Regions from separate parts of the Arthrobacter sp. Y3225209 genome, predicted to be linked through region 2. Evidence: predicted binding sites of a transcription regulator. Region 2 holds the regulator's gene; the other holds the start of a gene.

Region 1 (14,381 bases), on a different contig from region 2:
GTCCGGTGCTGCGCAGCGGGTTTGCAGACTATGGGTCGCTGACCTACGTACCGCCGCCGCTGCAGATCAACGGTCACCAGCTTGAGTATCCCTGGCTTCCGCCGCGCTATGGCAGCGCGGACCTGGCCTGGCGATGATGCTAATCCCGTGGGGGACGCCGCCGTTGCTGCTTGGTCGCTGAGCGCTGTTTCTTGGCATCCAACCGCCGGTAGTTCGAGCCCCGGGTGGGTTTGGTCCTGCGCCGCTTCGGCGGTGCGGGGGCGAGCCCGTCTGCGACCAGGGCTGCGAGCCTGGCCAGGGCGGTCTCGCGGTTGCGCAGCTGCGAGCGCTGTTCCGACGCCGTCACGGTGAGTACGCCGGCAACCAGCCGGTTCTGCAGGCGCCCGAGCAGCATCCCGCGCTGTTCCTCCGTAAGCACCGCCGACCCGGCAACATTCCACAGCAGCTCAACCCGGCTGTCGGAGGTGTTCACATGCTGGCCGCCCGGACCGGAGGAACGGGAGAAGCGCCAGGTGAGCTCCGCTGCCGGGATTGTGAGCGCAGGCGATACCACCAGATCCATGGTTACAGCCTCGCATGGAAGCGGCCGTACCCGGATATCAGCCGTCCCGGGATACCAAGGGGCCGGCAGCATCATTGGCGCAGGAACAGCACCCCGGCGAGGAGGATGCAGGCCATCCCGGAGAGGACCAGTGCCCACAGCAGTGCCCTTACGGGTTTGCGTCCTTTCCGGGTCAGCACATACACCATGGCGGACGCGCCAAAGCCGATGCCCGCAGCCGCGAGAAGGAAAAAGCCCGGGGGAGGGGCCGGGGCCGCCGGACTGTCCGTCGCCAGGACTCCGGTGACCGAGAGGACAAAGAACACTGCGCCCAGCGCCATGCCGCCCAGCAGGGGAGCCGTGAGCCTGCCCGGCCGTGCCGCGGGTTCGCCCATGATGCGGTTGGCCCGCTGCGTTCCGTGGAGGGCTTCCTGCCCCGCAAAGAAACCCCGGGCCAGCGCCTCGCGTTTCCTGAAGCCGATGAAGCAGAGCAGCATAACTACCGGGCCGATGACGGCGCCGGGCCAGAATACTTCCATGTGAACCCCCGGGACGGCTGCGAGACAGGAGCCGGCGGGCGGATGGAGTCCGCCCTGCTCCTGAGTCGGCAGGCTACCCCGCCGGGCCATGGGCTGTCAGCGGCACTCAGTCAGGAACTACCTATGCGGGCGGGAGGGTGCAGGTATCCGCTCAGTTCGCCTTCACTACCGGCAGCTCGCTCCACTCGGTGGTGTAGCGCGGGGAGGAGTATTTGCGGGACATGGTCCACTCGGGTTTGGCGGTTGCCATCCCGGCGATGCCCAGGCCGATGCTCGCCGCCCCGTATTTGTCCGTGACCCGGCCCAGCAGCTCGCCCAGGTTCCGGCGTTCCTGGGCGGAGACGAATTCCTCGAAGAGCGGCTGCGCTCCGGCGGCTTCCAACCCGCTGAGCATCACCCCGGCCTTGGTGTACGGCACGCCTTCGACCACCTGGGCGTCCAGAGCGTTGACCGCGGCCCGGCTGAGCAGGACCGGGTCCGACGTCGGGGCGGCCAGCCGGACGGTGGCGGACGGGAAGGACGCAGCGGAGGTGCTGAAATGCGAGGTTCCCGCATAGGCGGTCAGAACGGAGGCCTGCTGGCCTTCCCGCTCCAGCCGCGCTGCGGCCTGCTGCGCGTAGATACTCATTACCTGGCGCATATCCGCCAGGGTGGTCACGGGCGTGGAAAAGCTGCGGGAGAAGATGAGCTGCTTGCGGTCCGCGCGTTCGTCGTCGAGCGGGATGCAGGAGGTCCCGTTGAGCTCGAGCACCGTGCGCTGCAGGATCACCGAGAACTTCCGCCGGATCATTGCCGGGTCTGCCGCCCGCAGGTCCGCCACGGACTCGATTCCCAGTGCCGCGAGCCGGACCCCCAGCCGGGAGCCCACACCCCACAGGCCGGTCACCGGTACCCGGGACATGATGGTGTCCACGACGGCGGGGTCCATGGTGTCCAGGTTGCACACGCCCTGCAGGTGCCGGTTCTGTTTGGCGATCCGGTTGGCGAACTTGGCCAGGGTTTTGGTGCTGCCGATGCCCACGCAGACGGGCAGGCCGGTGTGCCGGGCGACGGCGGCGCGGATGGTCGCGCCCTGGGCATCCAGTTCGGCGGGGGTGCCGGCCAGGCCAAGGAAGGACTCGTCAATGGAGTAGACCTCCTGCCAGAGGGCATAACGGCCCAGCAGTTCCATCACCCGCGAGCTCAGGTCGCCATAGAGCTCGTAATTGCTGGAGCGCTGGATCAGGCCCACCTGCGGGGCGGATTCCGCGAGCTGGAACCAGGGGGTCCCGGTCTTGATGCCCAGGGCCTTGGCTTCATCCGAGCGGGCCACCACGCAGCCGTCATTGTTGGAGAGCACCACCACGGGCACACCGGCAAGCTTCGGGTCGAAGGCGCGCTCGCAGGAGACGTAGAAACTGTTCACGTCCACCAGGGCAATCCGTTCGCCGGAAGCGGCCGTCCCGGGCGCGTCAGACATGGTGCAGGCAACGCGTCACAACGCCCCATACCGAGAGTTCGGACGGTTCCGCCACCTCGATGTCCGCATACCCCGGGCTGTCCGCCCGCAGCAGGATCCGGCCGCCGTCCAGCAGCAGCCGGCGTACCGCCAGCTCGCCGTTCACCACGGCAACCACGACGGCGCCGTCCCGCGGAGTGAGTGAGCGGTCCACGATCAGTTCATCGCCGCTGCAGATACCGGTGCCCGCCATCGAATCGCCGTCCACCCGCACCACGTAGGTGGAAGTGGGGTCGCGAATGAGGTGCCGGTTGAGGTCTATCCGGCCGTCGAAATAGTCGCGGGCGGGGCTGGGGAAGCCGGCTGCCGCTGCGGCGTCGGACTCCGCCGGCGGTGTTGTCCTGCGGGAACGGTCTGCTGAAAATACCGCCATGTATCCGCCTTCCCGCCGGGCTTCACTAGAACAAACGTTCGAATGTCCAGACTAGCACCGCCGACGTCGGGGCGGGGGCAGCGGTGGCGGTCCGGCAGCCGGGCGGGTCCGTCTTCGGGTATCCGTGCCGCTGACTGGCAGGCATATCCGGCCGGAGCACACTGCCGGGTGACGCAGCTGACGGACGTTCCGTCAGGAAGGGGCCAGCGGCGGCTATACGATTTAAGCCATGATCATTGAGGTACAGATCCCGCCGAAGCTGGGACGGGAACTGGAGGAACTGGCCGAGGAACAGGGGGTGCCGGTCGAAACGCTGGTGGTCAACGGAGCCCGCCTGCTGCTGGAGCACCGCTACCGCCGTAACATGCAGGGCTGACTGTCCCGCCGTCGTCGGACGGGACAGTCCTGCGTCGCGTTATCCCTTGAGCGGGATGCCGCGTGCATCCGTGCGGAAGGGCTGGGCGTTGCAGAGGATCATGATGCCTTCCACAAATCCCCAGACGCCGGCAAAGCCGCCGGTGAACACGGTCGCCACCACCTGGGCTGCGCCGATGCCGGAGTTGCCCAGGTAAAAGCGGTGCACCCCGAAGGCGCCGAGGAATACGCCCAGCAGACCGGCAACCACCCGGGACTTCTGGGACGGGTAACCCTGTGCATAGGGTCCCTGCCCGTACGGGGCGGGACCGAACTGGTTCTGGCCGTATCCGGGCTGCGGGTGGTGCTGCCCGGGGCCGGGGTAGTTCTGGACCTGGTTCGGGTAGGCCTGCGGGGGCTGGCCGCCGGGATAGCCGGGGTATTGCGGCGGCGTCTGGTGCTGGCCGGGGTAGGCATGGCCCTGCTGCTGGCCCGGGTACTGCTGGGCCGGATACTGGCCCTGCTGCTGGTTCGGGTACTGCTGATACGGTGCCTGCTGCGGGGCCGGGGACTCCGGAGGCCGCGGTGCCGGCCGCGGTTCGTTGGACTGCGGGTAGGCGTACTGGTCGCCGTCGGGACCGGAATTGGAACGTGCTCCGTCACCCAGTCCCGCAAACGGGTTTTTATCCGACATGCTGTTGCCTTTCATTTGGCCTCTTGCAGGCACTCTAACAGTCAAACACCGGTTGCCGGCGACTTCTTCCGCCGCCTGCCGTCGGCCGCGCCGGCGCCGGCCCACGCAGCCAGGCGGTCGCTGACATCCATCCAGCCCGCGTCCGGAACCTGCGCCTGCGGATGGGCGTCATACCAGCCCAGGATTTCGCGGGCGCCGGCAGCAAAGGGAATGGCCGCACAGTACTGGGGAACCAGGGCCTTGATCTTGGTGTTGTCGAAGACGGAGGAATGGCTTTTGTCTCCCAGCAGTCCCGGGCCGCGCCCCGGATCATGGGCCGCGATGGTCTCGGACGCCACGTGCACCAGCTGCGGTTCCGGCACCCCCGCCGCTGAGGCCAGGGTGCGGTAGACGGCATCCCACGGCAGGAACTCATCGGAGGTGATGGTGAAGCTCTCCCCGACGGCGGCCGGCCGGCCCAACAGTCCGACGAACCCCGTGGCAAAGTCCCGGCTGTGCGTCAGCGTCCACAGGGACGTGCCGTCACCGTGCACCAGAACCGGCAGCCCCGCCCGCATCCGGTGGATATCGGTCCAGCCGCCGATCAGCGGCACCTTGGTCGCGTCATAGGTATGTGAAGGGCGCACGATGGTTCCCGGGAACCCCTCCGCACGGTAAGCCTCCACCAGGACATCCTCACCGGCGATCTTGTCCCGGGAGTACTGCCAGAACGGATTACGCAGCGGGGTGGACTCCCGGACAGGCAACTGCGACGGCGGCTTCTGGTACGCCGAGGCGGAACTGATGTAGACGTACTGCCCGGTACGGCCGCGGTACAGCTCCACGGCAGCGGCCACATGGTCGGCAGTGTAGGACACGAAGTCCGCCACGGCGTCGAACTCCCGGTTCCCCAAGGCGGCGCGGACGGCGGCGGGATCCCGCACATCGGCGCTGAGATGCTCGACGCCGGCCGGTGCCGGGCGCGCCCCGGAGACGCCCCGGTTCAGTACGGCCACGCGGTGCCCCAGGCTGCGAGCGCGGGCGACGGCGGCGGAACTGATCACGCCGGTCCCGCCGATGAAGAGCAGATTCAATGCCACGCGATGCCTTACTCGAGAGTTCCATGACCGAAGTTCCTCCGGCCCGCTCCTTGACGGGGTCGGGAAGCCGGGCTTAGGTGGAGGTTCCCGGCACCCAACTGCACCCAGCCTAAGCCACAGGCCGGGGCGGACTCCCAGGAAGGGCGACGCAATGACCGACAGCCCAGGCATCCCTGTCCCGGATCTGACACTGGGCAATTCAGTGCCCATTCCGCAGCTTGGGTTCGGTGTCTTCCAGGTTCCGCCGGAGCGGACGCAGGAAGTGGTCGAGGACGCGCTCGCCGCCGGATACCGGCACATCGATACCGCGGCAGCCTACGGCAATGAAGCCGGAGTGGGGGCGGCCATCGCGGCGTCGGGCATTCCGCGCTCGGAGATCTTTGTGACCACCAAACTGCGCAACGGGGACCAGGGCCGGGCCCGGTCGGCGTTCCTGGAGAGCCGGCATACTCTGAACCTCGACGTCGTGGACCTCTACCTGATCCACTGGCCGGTCCCGTCGCAGGGCCGCTTCGTCCAGGCCTGGAAGGAACTTGAGGGCCTCTATCAGGACGGGTTCATGCGGGCCATCGGCGTCTCCAATTTCCTGGTGGAGCATCTTGACGCCCTGGCCGAGCAGAGCCGGATACTGCCGGCCGTGAACCAGATTGAACTTCATCCCGGTTTCCGCCAGGCAGCGCTCGCCGCCGAGACAGCGGCGCGGGGGATAGCGGTGCAGGCGTACTCGCCGCTGGGGCAGGGCACCGGCCTCGACGCGCCCGAAGTTGCCGCGCTCGCGGATAAATACGCTGCCACACCGGCCCAGGTGGTGCTGGCCTGGCATCTGGGGTCGGGCAGGATCGTCATTCCCAAATCAGCGGATTCAGCGCGGATGCGGGAAAACCTGGCCGCCGCACAGCTGGACCTGGCGCAGGAGGACCTGGACGTCCTGGACGGCCTGGACGAGGGCAGCCGGCTGGGTGCGGACCCGGCGACGGCCGATTTCAGCCAATACTGAGGGACGGCGCCCGGCATACGTGTCCGGGGTCGGGAATCTGCCACCGCTGATGAAGGAGGATCGTGGGACCAGGTGATGCCCGTGGAGCCGGGGCTTCAGGACTAGACGGGGCTTCCGCAACAGCCGGGGCCGCCGGAACAGCCGGGGCCGCAGGACCAGTCGGGGCCGGGGCGGAGCCTTCGTCCAGGCTTTTCCGGGCTTCAGTTATTTTGCTGGTGCTCGCCCCGCTGTGCAGTGTTATGGGCCGGGCTGGATTTTTGTTCGTTCTCGGCCAGCAGGCGGTTCCCGGGTGGGCCGTCGGCGGTGTTCTCCTCCTGGCCGCTGTGGCGTTGCTGAAAGTGGATTCGTCCAGACGGCGATCATCAAGTACCTTCAGGGGCCGGAACCGGCGCAACCGGTGGCCTTGGTTCGTGACCCTGCCGGCGGTTGTCTCGGTCCTCTTCAGCGGGCTGGGTGCACTGGATGATGTTTCCAGCGCCAAGTATCACGTCCTCTCACCGGCCAACAGCGATGGTTGCCGTGTGGCAGTGCGCGAAGTCTCGTTCCTGTTTGCCGGCAGCGGTACGGTCTACGTCGTCAACGCCGCCGGCATCGGCTGGAAGGTCAGTTCCTGGACAGCCGATGACGGGTACGAGCCGGTTAGCAGTGGAAATTATGAGCTCAAGTGGCACTCCGACGGCGGTTCGCTCCTCCTTCACAGCAACGGTGATCCAGTCTGGCCGGGTTTGCATGAAATCAATTGCCGGGCGGCACCTTAGCGGTTTGCGTCCTTCACCGCTGGGTCGTTCAGCACTGCGTTCTTCAGCCCTGCGTCCTTCAGCCCTGAGTCCGGTCCCGGGCCGTCCTGTCGCCCAGCGCCTGTTTGCGGCTGTTGTTTTCCCGCCGGGTCACGGCAGAGGCCCACACCCAGGTGGCCCGCCGCAGCCCGGCGTCCTCCCACAGCACCTGCACTGCCCGGGAGGACCAGCTGCAGGCCTCACCCTTTACCCGTTCGGCCGCTCCGGGAAACCTGATCCAGGCCCAGACCGGCACGCCGGGCACCGACGTGGTGACCGGATTGTGCTCGAAGTCCAGCTCCTCCGGCGTCAGGCCGATGGGCTCTGCCCGCCGGACCAAGCGGGAAGCGAGCCGCTCGGCAGCGTTTTGGTTCATGCTTTAAAAATAGAACATATGTTCGAAAGAAAGTAACCGTTCCTGCCGTGCGGGGGAGGGTTGCCGCTCCTGGCCGGGCGGACCATGGTGCACAATGGGTGCCATGTGCGGACGCTATGTCATGGCCAGGGCGACGTCGGACCTCGTGTCAGCGTTCGCCGTCGAACAGTCGGTGGGCCCGGATGTGCTGCCGTCCTGGAATGTGGCGCCCACGGATGACGTGCGGATTGTCACTGAACGGTTCCGGCAGGAGGAGCCGGTCCGCCGGCTGGCGACGGCGAAATGGGGCATGGTGCCGGTCTGGGCCAAGGATCCCAAAATCGGAGCACGGATGATTAACGCCCGGCGGGAAACCATCCTGGAGAAACCCGCCTTCCGCAAAGCCGCCGTTAAGCGCCGGGCCCTGGTGCCCGCGGACGGCTACTACGAGTGGGAGAAAACCGCCGACGGGAAGATCCCCACGTACCTGTACTCGGAGAAACAGGATCCGCTGGCCTTTGCCGGTCTCTACGAGTTCTGGCCCGACCCGGCACTGCCCGAAGACCACGAGCACAAGTGGCTGCTGAGCGTCACCATCATCACCACGCAGGCCACCGACGCCCTGGGCCACATCCACGACCGGACGCCGCTGATCATCCCGCCGGACCTCTACGCGGACTGGCTCGACCCGAAGCTGACCGGGGGCAGCGACGTTGCGCAGCTGCTCGACGCCGTGCCCGAACCCGTCCTGACCCCGCGGGTGGTCTCCAGTCAGGTCAACTCCGTGCGGAACAACGGCCCGGAACTGATTGAGCCTGCGAGCGCCTGAGGGTGAGCGCGTGCCTGCGAGCGCCTGAGCCGACCGGCTACCAGGCGTAGTCCTCCGGTGCTGTGCGGTGGCCGGGGAAGATTTCGTCCAGCCGGTCCAGGGTCTTTTGGTCCAGGGGCACGTCCAGGGCCAGGAGCGCCTCATCCAGCTGTTCCTGGGTACGCGGTCCCACCAGCGGAGCCGTGACCGCAGGCTGATGCAGCAGCCAGGCCAGGGCCAGGACCCCCGGAGGGATCTCCAGTTCGGCGGCCAGATCCTCGTACTGCCGGATCTGCCCCCGGTGCTTCTCCAGCAGGTCACGTACCCTGCCCTCGGCCCGGCGCCCGCCGGCGTCGGCCTCCTTCTGCAGGATCCCGCCCAGCAGCCCCCCCTGCAGCGGTGACCAGGGCAGCAGGCCCAGCCCGTACTGGCGGGCGGCGGGAATAACTTCCAGCTCCACGGTCCGGTTGATCAGGTTGTAGATGCTTTGTTCACTGACCAGGCCGGCAAAGTTCCGCCGCCCGGCGTTCTCCTGTGCCCGGGCAATGTGCCAGCCGGCGAAATTGCTGCTGCCGTTGTAGATGATCTTGCCCTGGGTCACGGCCACTTCCATGGCCTGCCAGATCTCGTCCCAGGGAGTGTTTCGGTCGATGTGATGGAACTGGTAGAGGTCTATGTAGTCCGTCTGCAGACGCTTCAGGCTGGCGTCCAGGGCGCGGCGGATGTTCAGGGCGGACAGGAACGTGTCATTGGGGCGCTCGCTCATGGAGCCGTAGAGCTTGGTGGCAATAACGGTGTCCTCGCGGCGGCCGCCGCCCTTGGCGAACCAGCGGCCGACGATCTCCTCCGTCCAGCCCTTGCGCTCCCAGCCGTAGACGTTGGCGGTGTCGAAAAAATTGATGCCGGTGTCCCGGGCGGAATCCATGATGGCGTGCGCGTCCGCCTCGTCGGTTTTGGGGCCGAAGTTCATGGTGCCCAGGCAGAAGCGGGAAACGGACAGGCCGGAGCGGCCGAGATGGGTGTATTCCATCGGGCCATTGTGACCCGCACCGCAACCCCAGGCCAGACCGGTCACTGTGCTGGGGTAGCCTGAAAGCCAATTCCGAACGGCAGGGAGAAGCAAAGCACGTGGCTGAATCGTATTACCGCTCACTGGGCAACGGCGTCTATGAAGCAACCATCCACACCCAGGGTGCCTGGAACCCGCAGGAGCAGCACATGGCTCCCATTTCGGGTCTGCTGGCGCACTGCTTGGAGCAGTTCCAGCCGCGGCCGGACCTGCGGATGGCCCGCATCAGCTATGACATCCTGGGTTTGATTCCGCGTAGCACGTTCGAGGTGAAGACCTCGCTCCTGCGCCCCGGCCGCACCATCGAACTGCTGCAGGCCGAAATGGTCGCGGATGGCCGCACCGCGGTCCGGGCGACGGCATGGCGGCTGGCCCGGGGCACGACGTCGGAGGTGGCCGCGGTGGAGGACGGGACCATGCCCGGCCCCGCCGAGGCGGGCACCCGCGAGGGCCTGACCGCATGGCCGGGCGCCTTCATCGAATCGGTGGAGATGCGTGCCCTGCCCGGGCTCCGCCCCGGCCGCGGACGGGCCTGGCTGCGGACCCCGCACGAGATGGTGGAGGGTATGCCCACCTCCGACCTGGTCCGGCTGATCGGCATGGCGGACACCGCCAACGGCATTTCCACCCGTGTGCCGCCGGGCGGGGACAGTTACATGTTCCCCAACGTGGACCTGCAGCTGCACCTGCACCGCGACCCGGTGGGTGAATGGCTGGGCCTGGACACGCAGGTTACCTTCGGCACCGACGGCATCGGGCTGACCTCGGCCATCCTGCATGACGAGCACGGCCCGTTCGGCCGCAGCGAGCAGATCCTCACCGTCCGGCCGCTCGGCGGAGCCTAGACAGTGTCCGGCGCCCTGACGGTGGTCCGCCAGCAGAAATCGCTGGGCGCCGCCGCGGATTTGGACTTCGCGCTGGCGATGCTCGATGCCGCCCGCCGCGGGGCGCTGGAACCCACCCTGCGGATCTACCGGCCCCGCCCCACGGTGGCGCTGGGGCAGCGGGACGCGAAACTGCCCGGGTTCGCCGCCGCCCAGGCTGCCTGCCGGCGTCACGGCTTTGAGCCCCTGGTCCGCAAAGCCGGAGGGCGGGCCGCCGCCTACCACTCCGACTGTCTGGTCCTGGACCATGTGGAACCCGACGCCGACGCCCTCACCGGCTCGCGCGGCCGGTTTGCGGACTTCGGCGTCCTGCTGGCCGGGGCACTGGAGAAGGCCGGGCTGAAGACCGGCGTCGGCGAAATCCCCGGTGAGTATTGTCCGGGCGAGTTCACCGTGTACGGCGAGGGCCCGGCGGGGGAGCGTATTAAGCTCGCCGGCACCGCCCAGCGGGTGGTGGCCGGCGCCTGGCTGTTCTCCACGGTGCTGGTGGTAGGCAACGGGACCCCGCTGCGCAGGGTGCTGACCGACTGCTATGCCGAACTGGGACTGGGCTGGGATCCGCGGACCGCCGGCGCCGCCCGGGACCTGGTGCCCGGCCTGTCGGTGGCGGACGTGGAAGACGCGGTCCTGCAGGCCTACGGCGGGTACGCCCGCCTGGCGGGCGGGGATTTCGAGGCGCTGCGGCAGGTGATGTGACGCAACACCGGCCCGGCGGTGCTTCCCGCCTGGAAGTGCCCGGACTAGGGTAGGAAACTGACAGCAGGCTGATCAGTACACACGTCACAAAGGATTTCCATTGGGTTCAGACACCGTTGAAAACACAGCACTGCGGCTTCGGGCGGTCCTCGAGATCCTCGCTGCAGAGGACCCGTCCGGCAAGGTCAGCCGGGGAACGGTCATCTCCGCCGCCCTGCACCGCGTCCCGCTGACCGGGCGGGAAGCCGAAGAACTGGCCAGCGGCACCACCCGCGGGGAACGCGCCCTGGTCAACGCCACCACCAAGCTCGTCAAAGCCGGCTGGATCCTCAAGGAAGGCCGGTCCGGCTGGAGCATCACCAGCGGAGGACGCCAGGCGCTGGTGGACTTCCCCGAACCCACCCGGCTCGCCGCCGCCCTGCAGGGCAACGGCGCCGCCCCGTCGGCAGCGCGGAAGACCCCGCCCGCAGCGGAAGTGCTGGAGGACGTGGTGCGGGACGCAGTTTCCGTTCCCACCGTGCCCGCTGAGCCGAATGGTTCACATCAGGACAGCGGCAACGGCTACGAACCGTCCTTCCCGCAGCCCGAATCCGTTGCCCTTGCCGGCAGCTTCGGCAGCGCCCTGGGTATCAGCGACTGGGATCCGGCCGGAGCAACGTTCAGCTTTGACCGTCATGACGAACTGTGGAAGCTGACCCTGGACCTGCCTGCCGGCAGCTACGAGTACAAGGTGGCGTTGAACGGTTCCTGGGCGGAAAACTACGGATTCGGAGCACACCGCGACGGCGGGAACATCCAGATTGAGCATGCCGGCGGTCCGCTGAGCTTCCTCTACGACCACGCCACGCACACGGTTCTTACCAAGCCGGAGGTCGGCGCCTGACCGGCCCCGGACCTTCGATCGGATCCACCAGGATCCCGGCCGGTTCGCGCACCCACCAGACACCCTCGCTGCGGTGTTCCGCGGCAGTGGAGTAACGGTAGCGGTACATCTGCGCCCGGATCCAGCGGGGCGGTTCGCCGTTGAACGGGTCCCTGCGCAACAGGCGCAGGGTCCGTGCGTCCCCGGCGAGCAGCTTCCGGAGAAGTTCGGGAAACCAGGCGCCGTAGGAACCCAGGGCCAGGAACCACATCATCCAGTCCAGGCGCAGGTGATAGGGCGCGAACTGGCGGGGCAGCCGGTGCGGATCCCCGGGCTTGCCCCGGAATTCATACTCGCGCCAGCGGGCGCCGGGTCCCGGCGGGTCATTGGTGCCCTCAATGACCACCTCGTTGCGGTGCCGGGTGATGCTGCCGAAGGCACCATAGGCATTGGAAAGGTGCCAGCGGTTGAAACTGGCATTCATCAGCTGGTTGCGGCTGAAGAGATTCTTCAGCGGTGCCCAGGCCCAGTAGAGCACCGCTGCAGTGGCGGCGAGCACCACGACGACGAACACCGCCGGTGTGGCTGCGGGGTCCGGTGAACCGAACTGCGCCCACGGCAGCAGTGCCTGGACGGTGGAATCGCTGACCGCCGTACAGGCCAGCAGGATGGTCAGCACGTTCAGCCACGCGAAGTTGCCGGATGCCACCAGCCACAGCTGGGTGAGGATGATGACGGCAGCGGCAACCGAGGCCACCGGCTGCGGGAAGAACAGGAAGAAGGGCACCACCAGCTGGGCGAAGTGATTGCCGAGCACCTCGATCCGATGCAGGGGCCTGGGCAGGTGGTGGAAGAACCAGCTGGCCGGGTTCGGCATGGGCTGGGTCTCGTGGTGGTAGTACAGGGCGGTAAGGTCCCGCCAGACCCTATCGCCGCGCAGTTTGATCAGCCCGGCGCCGAATTCCAGCCGGAAGACGAGCCAGCGGAACAGCCAGAGCACCGTCACCGGTGCTGCGACGTCGTTTGACCCAAGGAACGCAGCCAGGAATCCCGCCTCCAGCAGCAGTGATTCCCAGCCGAAGCCGTAAAAGGTCTGGCCGATGTTCACAATGGACAGGTAGAGCCCCCAGATCAGCAGGAAAGCCGCCATCGGCAGCCACCACGGCCCGGACTGCGGCACTCCGGCCACCAGCAGGGCGGAGACCGCAGCCCCGGACCAGGCCACAGTGAGCAGGAGACGGTCCGAGTAGCGCCAATGGAAAAGTGTGGGAATACCGCGGCCCCTGATCCGGTCCAGGTACAGGGGAGCGGGCAGCAGGCCGCGTTCCCCCAGCAGGGCCGGAAACTGGAAGGCCGCGTTCAGGAACCCGATCAGGAAGACGGCGGCGATTCCGCGCTGCAGCACCTGCCGCGCGAATTCATCGCCCCCGGCGCTGAACCACTCCATGGCAGTCCAGCCTAGCTCCCGACGCAACGGAATACCCGAACCGGTTTCGGGAAACCCCTGCCGGACTGCGGAGGAAGTCCTAGGCTGGAACGGTGGCGGAACCGCGGACTGCAGGAGGTGCCGGCATGGGTGGTTCCCATGTTCTTGCCCTCGTCGTCGCCCATCCCGACGATGACGCGTACGGACTCGCTGGAACGGTGGCGCTGCATGAACGCGATCCGGGTTTCCGGTTTGTCCTCATCCACGCGACCGACGGCGGTGCAGGAGGAGTAGACCCTGCCTATCCTCCCCTGAATGAGCCGCTTGGCCAGGTCCGGCGCCGGGAAATGGAGGCCGCGTGGACCGCGCACGGCCGCCCTCCGGACCGCCACGAATGGCTGGATTACGACGACGGGACGCTCAGCGATGTCCCGCGCACCGAGCTGGTGGAACGCATCGGCGGGATCCTGGCGCAGGAACGGCCCGACGTCGTGGCTACCTTTGGTCCGGATGGGATCACCGGTCATCCCGATCACATTGCCGTCGGCGCTGCCACCGACGCAGCCTTCGAGCTGTTGCGTACCGACGGCGGACCGGGGCTGCGGCGGTTGCTGCACGGCGCCATGCGGCGCTCCACTTGGGAACGCTGGAACCGCGGCCGTATCCGGCACGGCCTGGAGCCCTGGAACGAGGCCCGCGTGTATGACCTGCGTCCGGTCCCGGACGAGCTGATCGGGATCGAGGTGGACGTCCGAAGCGTCGCGGGGCGGGTGGTGGCAGGGCTGATGGAACACCGCACCCAACGCTACGCAGTGTCCCCGGGCGTGCCTTCGGACGCGCAGGAGGACGCGGGGTGGACGCGGACGTCGGGGGCAGAGCCGCTGGTCATCGCATGGCCGCCGCGGCCACCGGGGGCGCCGGTGCTCGGTGATGTTTTCGAGGGGCTGGACTAGGCTGCGCCGAACTACATTACCCGCCGTCCACCCTCCCGCCTTTGCGTGCGAAGCCGGATACTGGCCGTGCACACCCGGATCCGCCGGCCAGCCGGCCCCGAAAACCCGAACAGGCAGGGAACATACATGAGGATTGTAGTGACCAGCATTTTTGTAGACGACCAGGACAGGGCACTGGATTTTTGCACCCGTGTGCTGGGCTTCGAACCGCGGCAGGACGTGCCGGCGGGCGGGGCGCGCTGGCTGACCGTGGGGGTGCCGGGGGAGGACGGCGGGGTGGAACTGCTGCTCGAGCCGGCCGGGCATCCCGCCGTCGCACCGTTCATGGAGGCCCTCGCAGCGGACGGGATCCCGTTCACGTCTTTCGCCGTGGACAGCGTGGAGGATGAATATCAGCGGCTGTCGGACCTGGGCGTGGCTTTCACGCAGCCGCCCACCCGGATGGGACCGGTGACGACGGCGGTTTTCTCCGACACC
Region 2 (14,381 bases):
GGCATCTGCACGCTGCGTGGCGCGGCGTGCTTCCGCCTTGGCTTCGGCCTTGTTCTTCAGCGGGCCGATGACCATGACCATGTTGCGGCCGTCGATGCGCGGCGTGGACTCAACCACACCCACCTCGGCGACGTCCTCGGCGAACTTGTTCAGCAGCTTCATGCCCATTTCGGGGCGCTGCTGCTCACGGCCGCGGAACTGGATCATGGCCTTGACCTTGTCACCTGCGCCCAGGAACCGCATGGCGTGGCCACGCTTGGTTTCGTAGTCGTGGGTGTCAATCTTCAGGCGGAACCGGATTTCCTTCAGAACGGTGTTCGTCTGGTTCTTCCGGGCTTCGCGTGCCTTGACGGCGGCTTCGTACTTGTACTTGCCGAAGTCCATTAGTTTGCACACCGGGGGCTTTGCCTGCGGTGCTACCTCAACAAGATCCAGGTCGGACTCGGCTGCAAGGCGGAGTGCGTCCTCAATGCGGACCACGCCTACCTGCTCACCTGCCGGACCTACCAGCCGCACCTCGGGGACGCGGATCCGATCATTGATTCTTGGCTCGCTAATGTTGCAGCTCCTGTGTTGTTCAAAACGGCTACCGCCTGCAACTGAAGAAGGCCCCCAATTGCAAGCGCAATCGGAGGCCCGTAGGAGGGTCGGCGGTAACTGTCTCGAAGCCGGTTCGAGGCAGTTAGCTCCCGGAACGGTTCAGCCGCTTCGGGAAGTCCGTGGACTTTCCTGCTGCTGGCCCGTCGGGGCCGACCTGAACCCGGCAACTCTGCGGCCTTTACAGGCAGTCAGGCTGACGCGGGTGGGAGGGGACTCCGCTTGCATACCGGTTACGCCGCCTTCAGGAGAAAGTGTGATTTTCATCCCGCCCGTAGAGGGCATTGAAAGTAACGACAACCAGTCGGTCTGTGACAAGCTTACCAGTATGAGTACCCCACAGAGCAATCCGGCAGGGGAAGCAACCCGCCACTCCTTCCCCGGAACAACCGAAGAGTCCGAAACCGCTGCAGCTGCACAGCAGGAAGTCGCCGACCAGATGCGCGACATCGCCGAGGTTCCGGCCGTCGAGGTCATTACGACGGCGGCGGTCCACCTGATGAGCGCAGCAGCCGTCAAGTGCGGCCTGGCCGAAGGCGACGACGCCGAGGCCCTCAAGGACCTGGACGAGGCACGGAAACTGATCACCGCCCTGGCCGGCTTTGTCACGGCTGCCGCGCCGGAAATCGGCAGCCAGCACGCAGGACCGTTGCGTGACGGCCTGCGTTCCCTGCAGCTTGCCTTCCGCGAAGCGTCGGTAATCCAGGACGCGCCGGGCAAGGGCCCGGGCGAGAAATTCACCGGCCCCGTCAGCTAACCCGCTCCGCACCCCTTAGCGCGCCCGAAGAGCCTCACCTGGTGAAGCTCTTCGGGCGTTTTTATGCCCGGGCCGGCATGGCAGGCCTAGCGGACGGGTGCGGAACGCAGGAACAGCCGGCGGGCGGACAGCGTTGCCAGCACCAGCACCGCTGCAGCGCCGCCGGCCAGCAGGAAACCGGACCAGGGCCCGATCACGTCAATGGCCAGGCCCGCCACGGGCGCACCCAGTGCGGTACCGGCCGTCATGGAGGAGCCGTACCAGCCCATGGCTTCACCGCGCCGGTTCTCGGCCACCAGATCCGCCACCCGCTCCGAGGCTGCAGAAAGTACCGGGGCGCAGAGCAGGCCTGCGGGAATGGATAGCAGGGCCAGGCTCAGGGTGTCCGTGGCGAAGGCCATCGGCATGGTCAGCACCGCCATGGTCAGCAGCAGGGACATCGGCGAGAAGCGGCGCTTCATGGCGCCGTAGACAATCCCGCCAATGGCTGAGGCGGCACACCAGGCCACGAAAACGATGCCGACCTCGGAGGGATTTCCGCCGGCTTCCACCGAGGCCACAATCCCGACGTCGGTACTGGAGAGCAAAAGCCCTGCACCTATGGCAACGGCAAACACCACGGCCACTGCCGGGCTGAACCAGGTGAAGTTCCCGGCCACTCCGTGACGCAGCCGCTCGAACATATTCTGCGGGCCGTCGGGCAGGCCCGCACCGGTAAGCTCCATCGGCGCTTCCTGGATATTTGCCGGCGCCACCGCCACAGCGGTGGCCGCCGCAGCCTCCTGCTCGTCAACTGCGGTCACAGCCTTCTCAGGTTCCGGGGAACGCGTGGGCGGGTTGAACCAGATCAGCAGGAGCCCGGCCACGGCCGCGGAAAGTCCCACCGCGGTCAGCCCGATCACGGAGGATATCTGCGTGGCAATCACGGCCCCCAGCGCGGGGCCCATCATAAAGATGAGCTCGGTGGCGATGGAGTCGAGCGCAAAGGCGGTACGCCGCTGTTCGCCGGTGGCCAGCACACCGAGGGACTGGCGGACCACACTGAAGACCGGGAGGGTGAACACTCCGCCCACCAGTGCAAGGACCAGCAGCCACTCAAAGCTCACGTGCGGGGCCGTACTCCAGATCACTGCCTCGGCGATGACCGACGGGATCAGGGCCTTCCGGAGCCCAATGGTGTCCACCCGCCGTCCCCGCCAGGGAGCGCCCACGGCGATGCCGATGGTGACCACGGCTGCCACGGCACCTGCGGCCGCATAGCCCCGGTCCATGGTGTTCACTACATGCAGGGTGAGCAGGACGCCCGCCGCGGAATGCGGAAACCGGGCGATCATTCCGACTATCAGCAGGCGGCGGATCGGTGCGATCCGCAGCATTTCGCGGTACAGACCAAAATTCACGGCAGTTCTCTTCCGGCGGGGTTACGCCTGACGGGTCAGCGGGTGATTTTGATGTCCAGGGAATCCACGCGCTCAACAAACTCGGGGTTGGCAGTCAAACGCTGTTGCAGGGCGGCCACAATGGCCTGGATGTCCTGCGGACCAAGTCCGGGCGCAAGCTGGAGAATCATTCTAAGCTCCGGGCCGGCCCCTCCCCCGCCCACCGGTGTTCCGTCGGCGGTCCTGGAGGCGGTGCCCTGCCCCTGCTGCAGCGTTACCGCCAGGATCTGCGGGTCCGGCCCGGCGGCCGCTTCGGCCATCTCCACCAGGGCGGGGTCGGTGTAACACGGCACCCAGTCGCGCTGCTGGCCGAGCGCCCACATGGCCGGGCGGCGGACCACAAAAGTGAAATCCGCTCCCGGGTCGACCACCAGCAGCTGGGCATCCTCCGAAACAGCGGAGAGCGCTGCCCGCGGCGTATACACGGCCACCGGCCGGGCTTCGGAGTGCCAGCGTTCCAGTGCCTCAACCGACGTGAATACCGGCAGTGCCTTGCGCCCGTCCGGCGCGGTCAGGGTGACCAGCGCCATGTCCGCCTGTTTATCGGCCGTGAGTCCGTGCTCGGATTCGGTTTCCTCGCCGAGCACGGCCACAATCGGGACAAACACGCGGGCGGTGGCGAGGGAGGCCACCACCTCCGCTTCACTGCCGGTGCCGGCGATCAGCTTGGCGACGGCGTCCACGTAACCGGGATTGGCCCGTCCGTCATCGCTGTCGAAATTGTGGAGCGGATTTCCCTCACCGGCCAGGTCCCGGCCTGCCCACGGCTGCCCCGCCGAATCAGTGGGGCCGCCGGCACCGGCCAGTGCCGCAGCGATATGTCCGGGCAGTTCGCGAGCAGCCATTCTCAGCGGTCCGGGTGCCCGGCGACGTCAAAGGCCTGCGGCAGGGTGAAGGCACCGGCGTAGAGCGCCTTGCCCACAATGGTTCCTTCCAGGCCCAGGGGAACCAGCTCGCGCAGGGCTGCCAGGTCATCCAGGCTCGAGATGCCGCCGGAAGCCACCACGGGGCGGTCGGTACGCTTCAGCACCTCGCGCAGCAGCTCGATGTTCGGTCCGCGCAACGTGCCGTCCTTCGTCACGTCCGTGACCACGTAGCGCGGGCAGCCGGCTTCCTCCAGGCGGGCCAGCACCTCCCAGAGGTCGCCGCCTTCCTTGGTCCAGCCGCGTGCCGCCAGCGTGGTGCCGCGGACATCGAGGCCGACGGCGATGGCCTGGCCGTAGCGGGCAATGGCGCTGGCGGTCCACTCGGGGTTCTCCAGTGCAGCGGTGCCGAGGTTGACGCGTGCCGCACCGAGTTCCAGGGCCTTGTCCAGTGACTCGTCGTCGCGGATGCCGCCGGACAGTTCCACCTTGATGTCCAGGGATTTCACCACGCGGCTGAGCAGGTCCAGGTTGGAGCCGCGGCCGAAGGCGGCGTCCAGATCCACCAGATGGACCCAGTCCGCGCCGTCATTCTGCCAGGCAAGGGCGGCATCCAGCGGATCGCCGTAGCTGGTCTCGCTGCCGGCTTCGCCCTGCACAAGGCGCACGGCCTGGCCGTCAGCCACATCAACGGCGGGCAGGAGTTCAAGGACGGGGGTTTCGCTGAAGGGCATCTCTTGTGCTTTCGGTGGTGGGGTCAGGAGAGGTTAAGGGTCAGCAGGTAGGCACCCAGCAGGGCCATTCCGGCCAAAACCCAGAAACTGATAACAATAATTTTGGACATGCCCTGGCTGCGGAAGGACACCGCACCGCCAATCAGCAGACCGGCCAGGCCCATAAGAACAATGCTCCACATAGCCGCTAGCCCAGTGTCTTCAGCCAGTTGTTCAGCAGCGCAGCGCCGGCTTCGCCGGACTTTTCCGGGTGGAACTGGGTGGCTGACAGGGCGCCGTTCTCAACGGCGGCAATAAAGGGTCCGCCGTGGTCCGCCCAGGTGACCTGGGGCGGGCGCATGGCAGGCTGGGTGACGTCGAAGTCCCACTTCTGCACGCCGTAGCTGTGCACGAAGTAGAACCGTTCGTCCTCGAGGCCCTCGAACAGCGCTGAACCTTCCGGCGGTGTCACGGTGTTCCAGCCCATGTGGGGCACGACGTCGGCAGCAAGCCGCTCCACCACTCCGGGCCATTCGCCCATGCCCTTGGTGCGGACGCCGTGTTCCACGCCCTCCTCGAAGAGGACCTGCAGGCCCACGCAGATACCCAGCACCGGGCGCCCGCCGGCAACCCGGCGGCCGATCATGCGGAGGGCATCCACGTCTTTGAGTCCCTGCATCACGGCCGCGAAGGCACCGACGCCGGGGACCACGAGCCCTTCCGCGTTCAGGACGTCGTCGGGCCTGGCGCTGAGGGTAACGTTCGCACCGGCATGCTCAAGGGCGCGGACGGCTGAGCGGATGTTTCCGGAGCCGTAGTCCAGGACCGTGACGTTGCGGGCACTCACAGGGCGCCCTTCGTGGACGGAATTCCCTCTACCCGCGGATCCGATTCCACGGCGGCGCGAAGGGCGCGGGCGAAGGCCTTGAACTGCGCTTCGACAATGTGGTGCGGGTCCCGCCCGCCCAGCACCCGCATGTGCAGGCAGATCTGGGCGTGCAGGGTGATGGCTTCAAACACGTGCCGGGTAAGCGAGCCGGTGAAGTGCCCGCCGATCAGGTGGTATTCCTGTCCGGCCGGTTCGCCGGAATGCACCAGGTAGGGGCGTCCGGAGATGTCGACGACGGCGTGGGCCAGCGCCTCGTCCAGCGGAACAGTAGCCTCGCCGAACCGGCGGATGCCTGCCTTGGTGCCCAGGGCGGTCTTGAGTGCCTCGCCGATGCTGATGGCAATGTCCTCGACCGTGTGGTGGACATCGATGTGCGTGTCGCCGGTGGCCCGGACGGTGAGGTCCATCAGGGAGTGCTTGGCCAGCGCGTTCAGCATGTGGTCGTAGAACGGCACGGAGGTGCTGATGTCTGCGCGGCCGGTGCCGTCCAGGTCCAGTTCAACGAGGACGGACGATTCACTCGTGGTCCGCTCAAGGCGGGCAGTGCGTCCGGTAGCGGTCTCCACAGTCATGGGGTTCCTTCAGGAAGGTCGGGGTCGGAGCAATGGACAAAGCTCCGGCAGGTTCTCAGTTTAGTCCCGGTGCGGCCGGGTCCCGGAATCGTGGCCGCCGCGGACGGCGGGCCGTTCAGGCCGGAAGCAGGGACCGCAGCACGGTAAGGAAGGTATCCGTTTCAGCTTCCGTACCGGCCGTGACGCGGAGATGGCCCTCAATGCCGATGTCCCGAACCAGGACGCCGGCTTCCAGTAGGCCTTCCCAGACAGCGCGGGGGTTCTCCATGCCGCCGAAGAGCACGAAGTTTGCGTCCGAGGGTGCGGGGTCCAGTCCGAGGTCCGTCAGCTCCCGCACGATCCGGTCACGCTGGCCCTTAATGTCCTCCACATTGGAAAGGAGGGCATCGGCATGGGTCAGCGCGGCGTTGGCCGTGGCCTGGGTGATGGCCGAGAGGTGGTAGGGCAGCCGGACCAGGCGCAGGGCATCCGCAATCTGGGGTGCTGCAGCCAGGTATCCGATCCGAGCCCCGGCCAGGGCAAAGGCCTTGGACATGGTGCGGGAAATGATCAGGCGTTCCCGTCCCGGCAGCAGCTGCAGGGCGCTGGGGGTATCGGCGTGGGAGAACTCCGCGTAGGCCTCATCAACCACCACGATGGCGTTGGACGCTTCGCCCGCTTCGTAGGCAGCTTCGATGACGTCCAGGCCAAGGGCCGTTCCCGTGGGATTATTCGGCGTGCACAAAATGATGATGTTCGGTGCCTGGGCACGAATCTGCGCGGCGGCCGATTCCGGGGTCAGGGAGAAATCCGCTTCCCGGGTGCCGGTGACGTAGGCGGTGCCGGTACCGCTGGCAAGCAACGGGTACATGGAGTAGGTGGGCGGGAAGCTCATGGCCGTCCGGCCGGGACCGCCGAAAGCCTGCAGGATCTGCTGGAGAACCTCATTGGAACCGTTGCCTGCCCAGATGTTCTCCGGCACCAGCCCGTGGCCGAGGTACCGTGCCAGGTTTTCCCTCAACTGCGTGAATTCTCGGTCCGGGTAGCGGTTCAGCCCGCCGACGGCGGACTCCACTTCGGCAACGATGGCCCGGCGCACGTGCTCGGGCAGTCCATGGGTGTTTTCGTTGACGTTCAGCAGGATCGGCACATCCAGCTGCGGGGCCCCATAGGGCGTCAGGCCTCTGAGGTCATCGCGCAGGGGAAGTCGGTTCAGGTTTTCCAGCTGTTCACTCACCAGTACAGCTTAAGGCGCTGCGGGGACAGTTCCGGAATCCGGGCCGCCTGCCTGCACTTCTAAGTCCCTCCATGAAGAACGCTCCCTAGGCGGAGACCGGTCCCCGGATAAAGACCAGTCCGCGAGCCTGAGGCAGGGGACGGCTCCCGCATGCAGCACGCAGGAGCCCGGTTCCCGAAGGTCAGCGCGTCACCGGGATGTAGAGCTGGCGGCCGGCCGGCACAGTGGCATCATCCAGGTTGTTCAGTTCCACGATGTCGGCAACTACGGTGCGGGGATCCCGGTCAGGGGCGAATTCCGTGGCGAGAGACCACAGGGATTCCCCGTTCGAAACGCTCACCTGGATAGTGCGGGTCTGCTCCGGGGAGTTGCCCGAGGCCATGGCGGGTGCGGTGAAGAATCCAATGAAGACCAGCAGGGCGGCCGAGGTCAGCATCAGCGGTGCTCCAACCAGGAGAAGCCGGCCCCGGCGGGTGAGGCGCAGAGGTGCCTGGGATAAAGCGGGTGCGGCTGCAGAAGGAACAGCGGGAAGTACGTGTACTGACATGTCAATACCTTTCCGGTCCGAAGCGCAGAGCTGCCGCCGTCCGCCCGCAATAAGCACGGGAGGAAACACTGCGGCTCGAAACTGCATTCGAACATCTGGTGGAGCCACCGAGGTGTCGGCAGCCCGGACTCGAACGTATGTTCTAAGTTGTACTCGAACATTTCTAGCACTTATCTACGAACAATGTCGAGACTCGCTCGAATATATGTTTGATAAACGTGCTGCGCTCCCCTAGCGTTGAACCCATCGGAAGCGGCTGGAACCAACTAACCATCCGCCTCTGACAAAACGGCCGGGACCGGACAAAGACCGGGCTGCAGCACCGCCCGGACAGAACCAGACCGCCAGATTCAAACCGCCAGAACCGCCAGAACCAACCGGCCCGCAACCGCGGGCCGTCCGTGAAGGGAAGCCGACGTGGCCCGCAGGACTGTTTCCAATGGCAGCACCCCTCCCCCTGCCGCGCCGGCAGGCCGCTCCAAGGGCCTGACTGCGCGCCAGACCAAGATCCTGGAAACCATCCAGCGTTCGGTTAGCACCAACGGCTACCCGCCGTCCATGCGCGAGATAGGCGACATTGTCGGTCTGGCGAGCCTTTCCAGCGTCACCCACCAGCTGAGCCAGCTGGAGAAACTCGGTTACATCCGCCGCGACCCCAAGCGCCCCCGGGCCATGGAGATCCTGGTTCCGCTGCTGCTGCGCGATGCCGGTTCCTCCCGTAACGGCGAGGCCCCCGGCGCTGAGTCCGCAGGCACCTCCGGTTCCGGCAATGCCGTCACACGTCAAAGCTCCGCGCAGGACGGGTCCGCTACCGGCGTGGCCGGCTCAGGCGGCGCGGTGGCAGACCTCACCACGGCAATCGACACGGCCATGGTGCCCCTGGTGGGACGGATCGCCGCAGGCGGGCCCATCCTTGCCGACCAGCAGGTTGAAGAAGTGGTTCCCCTGCCCCGCCAACTCGTGGGTCACGGTGACCTGTTTATGCTCCGGGTTGCCGGTGACTCCATGGTCGATGCGGCCATTTGCGACGGCGACTGGGTGGTGGTGCGGCGCCAGCCCACCGCCGAGAACGGTGACATCGTCGCGGCCCTGCTGGAGGACGAGGCCACGGTCAAGACGTTCCGCCAGCGCAACGGGCACACCTGGCTGCTGCCGCAGAACACGCGCTACGAACCGATTCTGGGCGACGAAGCGACCATCATGGGCAAAGTCGTATCGGTTATGCGTTCCCTCTAGGCTCCAGACCGAAATACCCACAGGGACTAAACAGCAGTGCCCCGGCTACCGGCCGGGGCACTGCTGTTTAACGGCACGTGTTTATCCGCGCGCATATCGACTGGTCCAGCCGGGTCATCTTCCCGCGTCCGCTGGCTGCCCGGCGAGCCGCTGCAGTGCCTGCAGGACCACGGCCCGGTCGGTCGTGGCCCAGAAGGGCGGCAGGGCTGCCCGCAGGAAGCTGCCGTACCGGGCGGTGGCCAGGCGGGAATCAAGCACCGCAACCACGCCTTTGTCGCCGGAAGCCCGGATCAGCCGGCCGGCGCCCTGTGCCAGCCGCACGGCGGCGTGGGTGGCGGAAACGCTCATAAAGCCGTTGCCGCCCGCCTTGGCCACGGCACGGGTGCGGGCGGTCATCAGCGGATCATCCGGGCGCGGGAACGGGATCCGGTCCATAATCACCAGCCGGCAGGAGGCTCCCGGAACGTCAACACCCTGCCAGAGGGACATGGTGCCGAACAGACAGGTCTCGTCATCCTCCGCAAACTGTTTGACCAGGGCGGACATGGTGGATTCACCCTGGCACAGGATGGGGAAATCCACGCGGGAACGCAGCGCCTCGGCGGCTTCCTCGGCCGCCCGGCGGGAGGAGAACAGTCCCAGCGCACCGCCTCCGGAGGCCTTGATCAGGGCCTCAATCTCGTCGAGCTGTTCCGGCGAGGTTCCACGTCCCGGTTTGGGCAGGTCCTTCGCCACGTACAGCACACCCTGGCGGGGGTAGTCGAAAGGGCTGCCGACGTCGGTGCCCGTCCATTTCGGGGCACCGGCACCCAGGAGTCCCAGCGCGCCGGCCACGGGGCCGAACTCGGCGCCGATGGCAAGGGTCGCCGAGGTCAGGACCACGGTATGCCCGTCGAAGAGTCCCTCCCGCAGCCGGCCTGCCACGGACAACGGGGCCACGTTGATGACGGGCGGCGAATCCTCTTCGGGCGCGGTGTAGCCGGCGCCGGGCGCAAAAGTGCTCGTCCGCGATGCCCAGACGACCTCGCCGGAATTGCCGGCATCGAGGATGCGTTCGCACATTTCCTGCACAGCCAGCAGCCGTGAGCGGGCCATCTGCCGCCCGCCGTCCACTGCATCCGGGCCTTCGGGTTTGGAATCCGACAGCGCCGTCCGGGTGGATTCTCGGACATGGCCGAGCACCATTTCCTGGTCCTCGGACAGGCCGGCGGCCAGCAGGCCCGAGGGTACCGGCGCAAAGACCTGGTCGAAGGCACGCCCGGCCGCAGCAAGAGGCTCAAGGCTCGCGGAGGTGTGTTTGCGGGCGGCCGCTACCGCTGCGGCGATGATGGTGCCGGAGAGCTGTCCGGTGACGGCTCCCGTGACGCGGTCCTGGAGTTCGTGCGCTTCGTCAATGACCACTACGTCGTAGTCGGGCAGCACGGCCAGGCCTTCGAAGGCGGCAATGGCAAGCATGGCGTGGTTGGTGATCACCAGATCAGCTACTGCCGCCTTGGCCCGCGCCCGTTCGCTAAAGCACTCTTCAGCCACCGGGCATTTCTGCGCGCCCAGGCATTCCATGGAAGTCACTGAAACCTGCCGCCAGGCGCGGTCGCTGACACCGGGAAGCAGCTCGTCCCGGTCCCCGGTCTCTGTTTCCTGGGCCCACTCCCGCAACCGGACAACATCGCGGCCCAGGGCCGACGTCGGTCCGGAAGCAGGCGCAGGGTGCGGCACGGCCTGGTCCTCACCGAGCATAAAGAGCGTGCCGGCGTCGTCGTCCTCGTCCGGGAAACCGCCGCCGGTCTTATGAACGCAGACATAGTTGCTGCGGCCCTTGAGCAGCGCTACGTCCACCTCACGGGGCAGCTTGGGCTCGAGGGTCTTCAGCAGTCGCGGGAGGTCCCGTCCCACAATCTGGGACTGCAGGGCCAGCGTGGCGGTGGAAACCAGCGCCGGCTTATCGCTTTCAAGCGCGTGCGCAATCAGCGGAATGAGGTAGGCGAGGGATTTGCCGGTGCCGGTTCCGGCCTGGACCAGCAGGTGATCGCCCGTCTCGATGGCCTCAGCCACCTGACGGGCCATCTCATGCTGGCCCGGGCGGTTTTGGCCGCCCATGGCCGAGACTGCGGTGTCCAGCAGATCCAGGACCTGTTCCGGCCCCTGAGTGTCGCCCTTTTTACGCATGGGCGACAAACGGCTCCAGTTCGGCAGCCAGGCCCTCACGAACCATAACGTGCAGCCGGGTCCCCGTTTCCCCGTGCTCCATGGAAAGAATCTCCGCATCCTGCTGGTGCAGACGGGAGACGACGTCGCCGCGCTCGTAGGGCACCAGCAGTTCCAGGTCCACTCCGGGGCGGGGAATTCCTTCGGAAATAGCCTGCAGCAGCTCCGGGATCCCTTCCCCGGTGCGTGCGGAAACCACCACGTGGCGGCTCTCGCGCTGGCGCAGCCGTTCCAGCACGTACGGATCGGCGGCGTCGGCCTTGTTCAGGACGATGATCTCCGGCACCTTGCGGGCATCCACCTCGGCCAGCACCGTGCGGACCGCGGCTATCTGTCCTTCAGGGTCCGGGTGCGATGCGTCCACCACGTGCAGGATCAGATCGGCGTCTGCCACTTCCTCCAAGGTGGAGCGGAAAGCCTCTACCAGCTGGGTGGGAAGGGACCGGACAAAACCGACGGTGTCCGCCAGTGTGTAGCCGATACCGTCTTCGGTCTGGGCCTTGCGGATGGTGGGGTCCAGGGTGGCGAACAGGGCGTTCTCCACCAGGACCCCGGCGTCGGTCAGCCGGTTGAGCAGGGAGGACTTGCCTGCGTTGGTGTAGCCGGCAATGGCCACGGAGGGGACGGCGTTGCGCTGCCGGTTGGCCCGCTTGGTTTCCCGGGCCGGCTTCATGCCGGCGATTTCGCGGCGGAGCTTGGCCATGCGGGTGCGGATCTTCCGCCGATCCAGTTCGATCTTGGTTTCACCGGGTCCGCGCGAGCCCATGCCGGCGCTTGCGCTGCCCACTTGGCCGCCGGCCTGGCGGGACATGGACTCGCCCCAGCCGCGCAGGCGGGGAAGCAGGTATTCCAGCTGTGCCAGTTCCACCTGCGCCTTGCCCTCACGCGACTTGGCGTGCTGGGCAAAGATGTCCAGGATCAGGGCGGTACGGTCAATGACCTTGACCTTGACTATGTCTTCCAGGCCGCGGCGCTGTGACGGGGCCAGCTCGCTGTCCACAATCACGGTGTCGGCACCGGTGGCCATCACAATGTCCTTGAGTTCCTGTGCCTTGCCGGAACCGAGGAAAGTGCCGGGGTCCGGCTTCAGGCGCCGCTGGATGATCCCGTCCAGGACCTCGGAGCCGGCGGTCTCTGCCAGTGCTGCGAGTTCCTTCAGGGAGTTTTCGGCGTCGGCAGCGGTGCCTTCGCTCCACAGTCCGGCCAGGACAACCCGTTCCAGCCGAAGCTGGCGGTATTCGACTTCAGTAACGTCTTCGAGTTCGGTGGAAAGGCCGGCGACGCGGCGCAGTGCGCGGCGTTCCTCCAGATCCTGCTGTTCACCGTCGTGGACGGAGTGTTCTTCACCGGATTCCGCGAGTGCCAGTGCGCGTCCGCGGCGCTGGTCGCTGCCGGACGCGGTTTTGGTTTCAACCGCACTTTCCTTCGAGAGGATCCTGTCGATGACGCCCTGGATGTCCGCGGGACTCAGTTCCGGCGTGGAACCTGCTGCGGAGCCGTCCCCGGAATTCAGGGCACGGGAGTTGTTGATGGTCATAATCTCCTTATGAGGATGTACTTAACATGGTAGGCCAGATAACGGACATTTCCCGGGCCACCATTCTCAGCAGAAACCTGCCGGCACCGCAATGGATTTCCAGCCTCTGCACTGTTCCTTACAACGGCTGCGGAGCCGCGGAAATTCCGCAGCGGACCCGCACAGCGACTAATCTGGACTGTTATGGGTTCAGACCACTATTTCTCTTCCACTCCGTCCGGACCCGAGGTCCGCAAGCCCCTGCGCGTCACCCTTGCCGGGTCCGAACGGGTGCTGCAGACCGCCGGCGGAATCTTCAGTCCCGACGGCATTGACAAGGGCACCGCCGTCCTCCTGGAGGAAGTCCCCGCGCCCCCGGCCACGGGCAACCTGCTGGATATTGGCTGCGGCTGGGGCCCCATAGCCCTGACGCTGGCCCTGCGCTCCCCCGCGGCCCGGATCTACGCGGTGGACGTCAATGAACGCAGCCTCGGCCTCACACGGGACAATGCGGCGGCGCTGGGCTGCGACAACGTCCTTACTTCCCTGCCGCAGGACGTGGACCCGGACGTCCGCTTCGACACCATCTGGTCCAACCCGCCCATCCGGATTGGCAAGGAAGAGCTGCATGCCCTGCTGATGCTCTGGCTGCCGCGGCTGGCTTCCGGCGGCACTGCCTGGCTGGTGGTGCAGAAAAACCTCGGGTCGGATTCGCTGCAGCGCTGGCTGGCCGAAGCGCTGCCGGCCGGGTTCGCCGTAACCCGGCACAGCACCGCAAAAACCTTCAGGATCCTGAAGGTGCACCGCTCCGACGCTGCCTAGAGCAGCATCCCCCGGGCCACCAGCACTGCCGGACCGCTGAGTTCCACGTGTTCGCGGCCTTCCGGGCCGGCCAGGAACCGGACGCCGACGACGCCGCCCGGGACGGTTACTGCCCAGCTGTCCGGAGCCTGGGCGCCGGCCCAGAAACGGACGGCCACGGCAGCCGCGCAGGCACCGGTGCCGCAGGACAGGGTCTCCCCCACGCCGCGTTCGTGTACGCGCATGGTCACCAGGCCCACGCCGTCTTCAACCAGCGGCTCCGCGGGGACTACGAATTCCACGTTGGTGCCGTGCTCCGGTTCGGGCTGTACCGACGGCGGCGCGGTCAGGTTGGTGCCGGCAAGTTCGCTGAGTTCGGCGAGGGCAACCACGGTGTGCGGGTTGCCCATATTCACCGACAGCCCCGGGCGGGGCACCTCGAGTCCCCCGGCGTTTACGACGGCGTCCATGGCCTTCGCAGCGGCGTGGTCCGGGTAGATGAATTCCCACGGTCCCATGTCCACGGCGTAGCCGCCGGAGATGCGGCTCACCGTCTTCAGCCCTGCACGGGTGCCGATGGCCAGGCTCTCCCCCTCGCCGAGTTCCAGCAGGTGTTCTTCAAGCAGGAAGTGGACGAATACTCGCACTCCGTTGCCGCACATCTCCGAGACACTGCCGTCGGAATTGCGGTAATCCATGAACCATTCCGCCTCCGGCGCCGTCTCCAGCAGGGCTCGGCCCTCGGCGACGAATTCGGAGCGGACCGCCCGGATGAACCCGTCGGCCCCGACCCCGCGGTGCCGGTCGCAGACCGCTGCAACCTCGTCAGCCGTCAGGTTCCGGGAACCGTCAACGTCGGCGATGAGGACAAAATCGTTTCCGGTACCGTGCCCCTTCGCGAAGGGAAGTCCGGCGAGGGACGCCGGGAGGCCGGAAGCGGACAGGGAAGCGGCAGGGCTCGAAGCAGCAGAAGTATTGGTCACTCACCAAGGATACTGGGCCGGCCCCACCCGCGGACGGCCTCGGTTGC

The links. Region 2 encodes LexA, which represses DNA repair genes until DNA is damaged. Its sites were predicted from a motif close to TCGAACANNTGTTCGA; they were not measured.
Region 1: a site for LexA is predicted at 2,978-2,993, ahead of AC5RVB_RS09050 (LexA family protein). Genes of this name have one in related genera too.

Annotation. Positions count from the first base shown of each region.
Region 1 is NZ_JBNHFW010000013.1:33,518-47,898, forward strand. It holds gene AC5RVB_RS09030 (CoA transferase) at 1-137, shown strand, start outside; gene arfB (alternative ribosome rescue aminoacyl-tRNA hydrolase ArfB) at 140-562, opposite strand; gene AC5RVB_RS09040 (hypothetical protein) at 634-1,080, opposite strand; gene AC5RVB_RS09045 (Y-family DNA polymerase) at 1,232-2,539, opposite strand; gene AC5RVB_RS09050 (LexA family protein) at 2,532-2,951, opposite strand; gene AC5RVB_RS09055 (hypothetical protein) at 3,181-3,327, shown strand; gene AC5RVB_RS09060 (TM2 domain-containing protein) at 3,367-3,999, opposite strand; gene AC5RVB_RS09065 (SDR family oxidoreductase) at 4,041-5,078, opposite strand; gene AC5RVB_RS09070 (aldo/keto reductase) at 5,230-6,075, shown strand; gene AC5RVB_RS09075 (hypothetical protein) at 6,486-6,833, shown strand; gene AC5RVB_RS09080 (hypothetical protein) at 6,892-7,227, opposite strand; gene AC5RVB_RS09085 (SOS response-associated peptidase) at 7,331-8,035, shown strand; gene AC5RVB_RS09090 (aldo/keto reductase) at 8,073-9,044, opposite strand; gene AC5RVB_RS09095 (thioesterase family protein) at 9,143-9,928, shown strand; gene AC5RVB_RS09100 (lipoate--protein ligase family protein) at 9,932-10,663, shown strand; gene AC5RVB_RS09105 (pullulanase X25 domain-containing protein) at 10,764-11,546, shown strand; gene AC5RVB_RS09110 (lipase maturation factor family protein) at 11,521-12,972, opposite strand; gene AC5RVB_RS09115 (PIG-L deacetylase family protein) at 13,098-13,904, shown strand; gene AC5RVB_RS09120 (VOC family protein) at 14,043-14,381, shown strand, end outside.
Region 2 is NZ_JBNHFW010000027.1:28,104-42,484, forward strand. It holds gene infC (translation initiation factor IF-3) at 1-516, opposite strand, end outside; gene AC5RVB_RS13725 (DUF1844 domain-containing protein) at 926-1,354, shown strand; gene AC5RVB_RS13730 (MFS transporter) at 1,441-2,754, opposite strand; gene AC5RVB_RS13735 (SseB family protein) at 2,790-3,638, opposite strand; gene priA (bifunctional 1-(5-phosphoribosyl)-5-((5-phosphoribosylamino)methylideneamino)imidazole-4-carboxamide isomerase/phosphoribosylanthranilate isomerase PriA) at 3,641-4,390, opposite strand; gene AC5RVB_RS13745 (hypothetical protein) at 4,414-4,572, opposite strand; gene hisH (imidazole glycerol phosphate synthase subunit HisH) at 4,578-5,216, opposite strand; gene hisB (imidazoleglycerol-phosphate dehydratase HisB) at 5,213-5,830, opposite strand; gene AC5RVB_RS13760 (histidinol-phosphate transaminase) at 5,946-7,046, opposite strand; gene AC5RVB_RS13765 (LysM peptidoglycan-binding domain-containing protein) at 7,228-7,593, opposite strand; gene lexA (transcriptional repressor LexA) at 8,080-8,829, shown strand; gene AC5RVB_RS13775 (ATP-dependent DNA helicase) at 8,944-10,995, opposite strand; gene hflX (GTPase HflX) at 10,988-12,571, opposite strand; gene AC5RVB_RS13785 (class I SAM-dependent methyltransferase) at 12,755-13,372, shown strand; gene dapF (diaminopimelate epimerase) at 13,369-14,295, opposite strand; gene miaA (tRNA (adenosine(37)-N6)-dimethylallyltransferase MiaA) at 14,331-14,381, opposite strand, start outside.